DNA from 4 places in the Kocuria sp. ChxB genome. Region 3 is predicted to be linked to each of the others. Evidence: riboswitches for the same ligand, from Rfam matches in the RefSeq annotation. Region 3 holds a riboswitch; each other region holds the start of a gene.
What was found. A riboswitch is a leader RNA that binds a small molecule or an ion and turns the genes downstream of it on or off. The one in region 3 is predicted to bind S-adenosylmethionine.
Positions count from the first base shown of each region.

Region 1 (2,191 bases), 610 kb from region 3:
GCCGCCGGACATGCGGCTGCCGATCGCGCTGGGCATCGCGTGGCCCCACCGGGTCACGGGTGCGGCGGCCGCGTGCGACTGGACCCGCGCCGCCGAGTGGACCTTCGAGCCGCTGGACTCCGAGGCCTTCCCCGCCGTGGAGCTGATCAAGCACGCCGGGGGGCTCGGCGGCACGTGGCCCGCGGTGTTCAACGCCGCGAACGAGCAGGCGGTGCACGCGTTCCACCGCGGGGAGCTCGGATTCCTGCAGATCGTCGAGCTGGTCTCGCGCGTGGTCGACGAGCACGACGGCGTGCGCGAACCCCGCCTGGAGGACGTGCTCGAGGCGGAGACATGGGCCAGGGCGCGCGCGGACGAACGGATAGCGGGAGGTCGCTGAACCCGTCTGCCAGTCCGAACTCCCACTGCGGGCGTCGCCATGCCCGGGGGGCGCTCGAGGGGGGGGAGGAAGCCAGGCGTGGCCCCGGGGTGCACCGTGGCACGCGATGACGCCGTGCGGACGGGGGCGGCCCGGGCGGCGTCGTCCGGCGGTACGGGAACCTGTGAACACCGTGCTACAGTTCTGGGCGGATGACGAGATCCGGCGCGAAGCTCTGGCTGGCCGGACGGCAACCCTCTCCCGTAGCGGGGTGCCCCAGATGACCATCCGGCCGCGGTTCGAACAGATCACGGCAAGTGCGGTTTTCCCCGAATGGCACGTGTCTGATCATTGCCCTCATCCAGGTGGGACTGTTTGCTCCGCGCATCCGTATCCCGACCCTGGAAAGGCATCACCGTGCGAAGCAAGCGCCTGATCCCCGTTGTACTGGCCACCACCCTGGGCCTGACCCTCACCGCGTGCGGCGGCCCCGAGAACACCGATCCCATGGCCGACGGCAAGATCACCATCGGCATCGTGGGCGCCACCCCCGTCCAGGACGCTCTGAAGGACGTGGCGGCGCAGAACGACGTCACCGTGGAGTTCGTGGATTTCAGCGACTACAGCCAGCCGAACCCCGCCCTGAAGAGCGGGGACATCGACATGAACTGGTTCCAGCACATCGCCTACCTGGCGGACTACAACAACAACTCGGGTGACACGATCACCCCCGTGGGCTCCACGTCCATCTTCCCGCTGGGGCTGTACTCCAAGTCCGTGAAGTCCGTGGCCGACTTCAAGGACGGGGACGAGATCGCCGTTCCCAACGACTCCATCAACCTCTCCCGGGCGCTGAGCCTGCTGGAGCAGCAGGACCTGGTGACCTTCACCAAGGACACGATCGCCCCCACCGAGCAGGACGTGGACACCGAGAAGTCCAAGGTGAAGGTCCGTCCCGTCTCCGCGGAGCAGACCGTGCTGTCCATGGACTCCGTGGCCGCCTCCGTGGTGAACAACGACTTCCTGGACCGGGCTAACCTCGAACCGAAGAACGCGCTCGCCCAGGACGATCCCACGGCGGACAGCGCCAAGGTCTACGACAACCTCTTCGCCGCGACCGAGGCGAACGCGGACAACGAGACCCTCAAGAAGGTTGCGGGTTTCTACTACGACGACAAGGTGCAGGAGGCCGAGAAGCAGGAGACCAAGGGCACCGCGGTGCCCACCAGGGTGGACCAGCAAGAGCTCAAGGACCTGCTGTCCCGCTACTCCGAGGACCTCAAGGGGCAGAGCAAGTGAGCCCGGCGCCCGAGGCGCAGACACTGGTCAGCTTCCGGGACGTCAGCAAGGTCTTCGTGACCGGCTCCAAGCGCCGCACGCGCACGGTCACCGCCGTGGACTCCGTGGACCTGGACATTCGGCGCGGGGAGATCTTCGCCGTCATCGGCTACTCGGGTGCCGGCAAGTCCACGCTGGTGCGCCTGATCAACGGCCTGGAACCCATCACGTCCGGCAGCCTGCAGGTGGCCGGCCGCCAGGTGGACGGCCGCAGCGAGACCCAGCTGGCCCCGATCCGCCGGGACATCGGGATGATCTTCCAGCAGTTCAACCTGTTCACGTCCCGCACCGTGGCCGGCAACATCGAGTTCCCGCTCAAGCGCGCCGGGTGGAAGCCGGAGGACCGCAGGGCGCGGGTGGCAGAGCTGCTCGAGTTCGTGGGTCTCACCGAGCGCGCCGGCAACTACCCCGAGCAGCTCTCGGGCGGCCAGAAGCAGCGGGTGGGCATCGCGCGAGCGCTCGCCACGAACCCCGAGCTGCTGCTCGCGGACGAGT
Region 1 is NZ_CP121123.1:2,550,966-2,553,156, forward strand. It holds gene dxr (1-deoxy-D-xylulose-5-phosphate reductoisomerase) at 1-379, shown strand, start outside; SAM riboswitch class IV at 570-684, shown strand; gene P8S73_RS11260 (MetQ/NlpA family ABC transporter substrate-binding protein) at 776-1,657, shown strand; gene P8S73_RS11265 (methionine ABC transporter ATP-binding protein) at 1,654-2,191, shown strand, end outside.
Region 1: it holds a riboswitch for S-adenosylmethionine, as region 3 does, so the genes downstream of both, P8S73_RS11260 (MetQ/NlpA family ABC transporter substrate-binding protein) here and P8S73_RS08610 (methylenetetrahydrofolate reductase) in region 3, are expected to answer to the same signal.

Region 2 (2,191 bases), 170 kb from region 3:
ATGCCGGGCTGATGAACCCCAACCACTACCTCGCGGTGGCCATCGACTACCTCTACCGCACGCGCGACGGCTGGCGCGGTGACGCCGGGGTGGGCAAGACCCTGGTGTCCTCCTCGATCATCGACCGCGTGGCGCAGTCCCTGGGTCGCCGCCTGGACGAGGTGCCCGTGGGCTTCAAGTGGTTCGTGCCGGGTCTGCTGGACGGCTCCATCGGCTTCGGCGGGGAGGAGTCCGCCGGTGCCTCGTTCCTGCGCCGGGACGGCTCCGTGTGGACCACGGACAAGGACGGCATCATCCTGGCGCTGCTCGCCGCGGAGATGACCGCCACCACCGGCACCACCCCCTCCCAGCGCTACCGGGAGCTCACGGAGCAGTTCGGGGATCCCGTGTACCAGCGCATCGACGCCCCGGCCAACCGCGAGCAGAAGGCGGCGCTGAAGAAGCTCTCCGCGGAGCAGGTCACCGCGGACACCCTGGCCGGTGAGCCCATCACCGCCAAGCTCACGGAGGCCCCCGGCAACGGTGCGGCGATCGGCGGGCTCAAGGTCACCACGGAGAACGCGTGGTTCGCGGCCCGGCCCTCCGGCACGGAGGACGTCTACAAGATCTACGCCGAGTCCTTCAAGGGTGAGGAGCACCTGAAGCAGGTGCAGCAGGAGGCCAAGGCTCTGGTGGACTCGGTCATCGGCTGAGTGCCGCGGTGCGGGCCGCCCGCACCGACCTGCTGCCCAGGGGCCGCCGAGCGGTACGGGGTTCTCCCGTGCTGCTCGGCGGCCCCTCGTTGTGCCCGGACGAAGGCCGCGCTTGTGCGTGTCGGAGCGCTGTGCTGAAATATTCCCGGATCAAGAAGCCCGACCATCAGCCCTCCGGCTGGTCGGCTGGCAACCGGTTGTTCGCACCCGGTGCCCCCGGAGGAAGATCCGCCGCCCGGCACCTGCCGCGCGGAAGTCTGCGAAAGGTCACCATCATGAGCAACTCCGCTCCCACTCCCGAACACCCCTGCGTCCACATGGACGGGGACTCCGCCTGCCGGAGCTACCACCCGGGGCACCACGCGCACTACATCCAGTCCCGCCTGGCCCTCGAGAACCAGGACCGGTGGGTCCGGGTGGAACTGGGCGCCCCGCGCGGGAACACGGTGCAGGCCACCTTCCCGGACGGCGGCACCCGGACCTGGTGGTGCCACGACCCCGCGCTGCTGGAGCGGTTCCACACGCTGCAGCACAGCGGGGCCGCGGCGTCGTTCGATCCTGGGACGTCACTCGCCACCGTGCCGACTTCACAGGGCAGGCTCGCCCTGCTGCACCCCGCGGTGGTCGACGGGCAGTGATGCCCTGGGCATGGGAAGGGGAGGACACCGGCGGCGAGCACGCCGCGTGCTGAGCCGCCGGCTCCTCCCGTAGGCTGGTCGGCCGGTGGTGCGCGCCGCAGGCGTGACCCACCGGCCGTTCCCGCCGGCCCGCCCGGTCTGCGCCTTCGTGAAAGGAACCGAGCAGTGACTCCCTCCGCCAGCGCCACCTCCGACTCCCTGTCCCGGGCCGCCAAGCCGATCGAGGTCCGTGTGGGGCACCGCGAGCTGGTCATCCGTGGCCGGTACGAGACCCTGTCGATCGTCAACGACATCCTGATCGGCCTGATCTTCCTGGTGGGTTCGATCCTCTTCTTCCAGGACGCCACCGTCTACGCCGGGACGTGGCTGTTCGTGCTGGGCAGCGCACTCATGCTGGTCCGACCCAGCATCCGGATCACCCGGCGGGTGCACCTGCAGCGCATCGCCCCGGAATCAGCACCGGAGGACTCGCACGACTTCTGACCCGCCGCGCGGACCCTCCCGGGATCCGAACGGCCGGCGGGGCGTGGCATAGACACGTTCCACGGGCTGCTGCCGCTGGACACGCCGCCGTCACATGGGAACACGCCGCACGGGTGATGTTGCGGGTCGGTGAGGTTGGCTATCTAATGAGGATCGACCCCCGCGACCCCAGGACGACCCTCGCAGCGGGGGCAGACACTCAAGGATGAGCACCCCGCATGAGGCACACCCACGCCCAACCGGACCCCCGCACACTTCTCGGCCCGTCCAGCGTGCTGCAGGCCGAGCCCTGGCAGCACTTCCAGGCCGGTCTCTCGCGACGCACTCACACTCTTGACGGGGCTGGGTGGCACGCCCTCGTCGTCGAGGAGCGCTCCC
Region 2 is NZ_CP121123.1:2,110,991-2,113,181, reverse strand. It holds gene pgm (phosphoglucomutase (alpha-D-glucose-1,6-bisphosphate-dependent)) at 1-692, shown strand, start outside; SAM riboswitch class IV at 841-956, shown strand; gene P8S73_RS09355 (hypothetical protein) at 968-1,330, shown strand; gene P8S73_RS09350 (YrhK family protein) at 1,496-1,813, shown strand; gene P8S73_RS09345 (lipid II:glycine glycyltransferase FemX) at 2,032-2,191, shown strand, end outside.
Region 2: it holds a riboswitch for S-adenosylmethionine, as region 3 does, so the genes downstream of both, P8S73_RS09355 (hypothetical protein) here and P8S73_RS08610 (methylenetetrahydrofolate reductase) in region 3, are expected to answer to the same signal.

Region 3 (2,191 bases):
ACCCCAACATGACCGCGCGGCAGAACATGTCCTTCGCGCTGGAGAACGAGAAGCTGGACCGCGCCGAGATCGAGCAGCGGGTGGAGCGCGCCGCCGCCATGCTGGAGCTCGGGCCCCTCATGGACAAGCGTCCCGCGGCCATGTCCGGGGGCCAGCGGCAGCGTGTGGCCATGGGCCGCTCGATCGTGCGCAACCCCAAGGTGTGGTGCATGGACGAGCCGCTGTCCAACCTGGATGCCACGCTGCGCGTGTCCACCCGCGCCCAGATCGCGGACCTCCAGCGGGAGCTGGGGGTCACCACCATCTACGTGACCCACGACCAGGTCGAGGCCATGACCATGGGCGACCGCGTGGCCGTGCTGCGCGACGGACAGCTGCAGCAGGTGGCCGATCCGATCCACCTCTACGAGCACCCCGCGAACGTGTTCGTGGCCCGTTTCATCGGGTCGCCGGCCATGACGATCGTGCACGACGTCCCCGTCCGGGACGGCCACGCGGTCCTCGACGCCGCGAGCGGGCTGCGGGTGCCCGTGCCGGCCGAGTTCTCGGCGCACGTGCGGGACACCGTGACCGTGGGTGTCCGTCCGGAGTCGTGGGAGATCACGGGCGAGGGCGACGCGCCGGGGACCCCCGCGCTGCCCCTTCGGGTCCACCTGGTGGAGAAGCTCGGCTCCGAGGCGTTCATCCACTGCGTGCTGCCGGACACCCCGGAATCCGGGACCGAGGACGCCCGCGCCATGCGGCTGGAGAAGGACCGCGCCACCGTCCGCGCGGACAAGTTTCTGCAGATGGAGGCGGGGTCCACGATCCACGTGCGGCCGAACGCCCGCGAGACGTGCTTCTTCGACCCGGCTTCCGGTGAGAACTTGGAGGTCGTGGTCGGGCGCTGACCACACGTGTGTCCCCGGGGTCCGGCCCCGGGGGCGCACCGGTCCGCACCGGCCCGCACCGGGCGCCTTCCACGGCCCGGGGCCCTCGTGCTACCGTCTCACCCACCAAAGGATCATGAGACCCGGCGAAAAGCTCTGGCTGGCCGGGCGGCAACCCTCCTGCTGTAGTGGGGTGCCCCAGATGACGATCCGGCCGCCGCGCAACCGCGTGGCTGGCAAGTACGGCGCACGGGGTCCACCTCCGGCGTCCTACCGCCGGAGGTTTTCTCATATGCCCGTCACACCGCCGACCGCCCGCGCCGAGGACAGGCCGCAGCTCGTGGCCGCGGCCCGCACCACGGACGAGCCCGCTCCCACGTCAGGCGCCCACCCCGCCGGCTCAGCCGCTCCCGCGAGCCCCACCTCCTCGACGGGCGAGCACGATCCCGCACGTGCCAGCCACCCCAGGGGCGTTCCCACGGCGGCCACCTGCCGCGCGGGCGCACCCGCCGCACCACCGCCCAGCCCGGACTCGTCCGAGCCGTCCTGCGCCGAACCGCCCGCGCGCACGTCCTGGCTGGTGCGCCGCCCCCGGCGCTCCACGCTCGTCTCCTTCGAGGTGTTCCCGCCCCGCCCCACCGCGGACCCGGACACCGTGTGGCGCAGCATCGACGCCATGGCCCAGGCCGGGCCCGACTTCTTCTCCGTCACGCACGGCCACTCGGGTGGTCGTGGTGTGTCCCGCGAGGCGCTGCGCCATCTGCGCCGCACCACCAGGACCCCCGTGATGGCCCACTTCACGTGCGGTGGCACCGACCGCGCGGGGCTGGAGCGTTCGGTGGAGCAGCTGCTGGACGACGGCGTCCGCGACCTCCTCGCGCTGCGCGGGGACCCGCCCCTGGGCGCCGGGCAGTGGCGGACCCCGCCCGGGGGGATCGGCCGGGCCTCGGAGCTGGTGCGGCTCATCCGGGACGTCGAGCGGCGTCGTTTCGGGGACGGGTTCCGCCCCGGGACGCGGCCGCTGTCCGTGTCGGTGGCGTGCTACCCGTCCCCCGCCCGGGGGCGTGACCCCGAGGCGGATCTCGCGTCCCTGTGGGAGAAGCAGGAGGCCGGGGCGGACTACGCGATCACGCAGGTGCTCTACGAGCCCGAGGACTACGCGTCGTTCCTGGAGCGGGCGCGCTCCGAGGGGATCCACATCCCGGTGGTCGCGGGTCTCATGCCCCTGACCAACCCGAAACGGTTGCAGCGGATGACGGAGATCACCGGAGTGCCCGTTCCCGAGCGGCTCACCCGGTTCCTCACCTCGGGCTCCCCCGAGG
Region 3 is NZ_CP121123.1:1,942,001-1,944,191, reverse strand. It holds gene P8S73_RS08615 (ABC transporter ATP-binding protein) at 1-890, shown strand, start outside; SAM riboswitch class IV at 1,002-1,118, shown strand; gene P8S73_RS08610 (methylenetetrahydrofolate reductase) at 1,162-2,191, shown strand, end outside.

Region 4 (2,191 bases), 540 kb from region 3:
CCCCTCGGTGCCCACCGAGAGCCGAACGAAGCCTGGCTCCACGCCCGCCGCGAGCTGCTCGTCCTCGGAGAGCTGCGCGTGCGTCGTCGACGCCGGGTGGATCACCAGGGACCGCACGTCCCCGATGTTCGCCACGTGGGAGTGCAGGCTCAGCGCGTCCACGAACGCGATCCCCGCCTCCTTGCCGCCCTCCAGCACGAAGCCGAGGACGGAACCCGCCCCGCGCGGTGCGTACTTCCGCGCCCGCTCGTGCCACGGCGAGGACGGCAGACCCGCGTAGGACACCGAGCGCACCTCGGGGCGGGACTCGAGCCACTTGGCCACCCGCTGGGCGTTGGCCACGTGGCGTTCCACCCGCAGGGACAGGGTCTCGATCCCCTGCTCGATGAGGAACGCGTTGAACGGGGAGATGGACGTGCCCAGGTCACGCAGCAGCTGCACGCGGGCCTTGAGCACGTAGGAGAGGTTCACGCCGAACGCGCCACCCTCCCCCAGGTCCCGCGCGTACACCAGGCCGTTGTACGTGGGGTCCGGCTGGTTGAAGCCGGGGAACCGCTCCGGGTCCGCGCCGTAGTCGAAGCGTCCGGCGTCCACGATGAACCCGCCGATCGCGGTGCCGTGACCACCCAGGAACTTGGTGCCCGAGTGCAGCACGATGTCCGCGCCCCACTCGATGGGCCGCACCAGGTACGGGGTGGCCACGGTGTTGTCCACGATCAGCGGCACCCCGGCCTCGTGGGCGATCCCGGCAACGGTCTGCACGTCCAGGATGTCGTTGCGAGGGTTGGGGATCATCTCCCCGAAGAACGCCACGGTGGTGGGGCGCACGGCGTCCCGCCACTGCTGGGGGTCGTCCGGGTCCGCCACGAAGGTAGTCTCCACGCCCAGGCGCGGCAGCGTGTGCTTCAACAGGTTGTACGAGCCGCCGTAGAGGGACGGGCTGGCCACCACGTGGGTGCCCGCCCCGCCCAGGTTGAGCACCGCGAGGGTGGCGGCGGCCTGCCCGGAGGAGACCATCAGCGCTCCGACGCCGCCCTCCAGGGACGCGAGGCGCTTCTCCACCACCTCGGTGGTGGGGTTGGTCAGGCGGGAGTAGATGGGGCCCATGTCCGCGAGCGCGAAGCGCGCCGCGGCCGTGTCCGCGTCCGGGAACACGAAGGACGAGGTCTGGTGGATCGGCAGGGCCCGCGAACCCGTCACGGGGTCCGGGTTCTGGCCCGCGTGGATCTGGCGGGTCTCGAAGGCCCAGTCCTGGGGGTTGTCGGGGGTGGGTGCAGTGCTCATGGCCGTGCTCCTTCTCGGAAGGATCAGGGGCCAGGCGACCGTCCGCACGGTGCCCGCACGAACGGGCGACCGGTGGCCCGCGCTTGCCGTGGACGTCGGACGACGTCCCGGCCAGGTCTTCACCCAGGGCACCCCGCCGCGGTAGGGAGGGTTGCCGGTCAGCAAGCTGGGGCTTGGCGCTGACTCTCGTGACCTAGACCTCAAGTGTGCGAACCCGGGGGCTGCCGCGTCAAGTTCGGTGTCCGCAGTGTTGCACCCGCCGATTTGGACCCCCGTGTGACGGGTGCCACCATGACTGCATGAAGCTGGACCACGTTTCCTTCGCAGCGCAGCCGGACGGGCTGGAGGCCACCACCGAGCGGATCGCGGACCGCCTGGGAATCGAGCCCGTGAAGGGCGGCGTGCACCCCCGGTTCGGCACGCAGAACATGATCCTGCCGCTCACGGACCACCAGTACGTGGAGGTCGTGACCGTGCTGGAGCACCCCGCCGCGGACAAGGCGCCGTTCGGCCAGGCCGTCCGCGCCCGTTCGGAGGCCGGCGGCGGCTGGCTCGGGTGGGTCGTGGAGGTCCCGGACCTCGCCCCGTTCGAGCAGAAGCTGGGCCGCCCCTCCGTGCCGGGCGGGCGCATCTTCCCGGACGGCCGCCGACTGGACTGGCACCAGATCGGCGTCAAGGGCCTGATTGCGGATCCGCAGCTGCCGTTCATGATCCACTTCGACTCTGCGGACGAGATGCATCCCTCCCAGGCGCGCCTCACGGACGTCCGGTTGACCGGCATGGAGATCGCCGGCTCCCCCGAGCGCGTCACGGACTGGCTCGGCGGTCCCGTGGAGGACGTCCTGCGCTCAGTGGACGTCACGTGGTCCGCTCCCCACGGCACCCCCGGTCTCATGGCGGTCACCTT
Region 4 is NZ_CP121123.1:2,477,177-2,479,367, reverse strand. It holds gene P8S73_RS10860 (bifunctional o-acetylhomoserine/o-acetylserine sulfhydrylase) at 1-1,284, opposite strand, end outside; SAM riboswitch class IV at 1,359-1,478, opposite strand; gene P8S73_RS10855 (VOC family protein) at 1,584-2,191, shown strand, end outside.
Region 4: it holds a riboswitch for S-adenosylmethionine, as region 3 does, so the genes downstream of both, P8S73_RS10860 (bifunctional o-acetylhomoserine/o-acetylserine sulfhydrylase) here and P8S73_RS08610 (methylenetetrahydrofolate reductase) in region 3, are expected to answer to the same signal.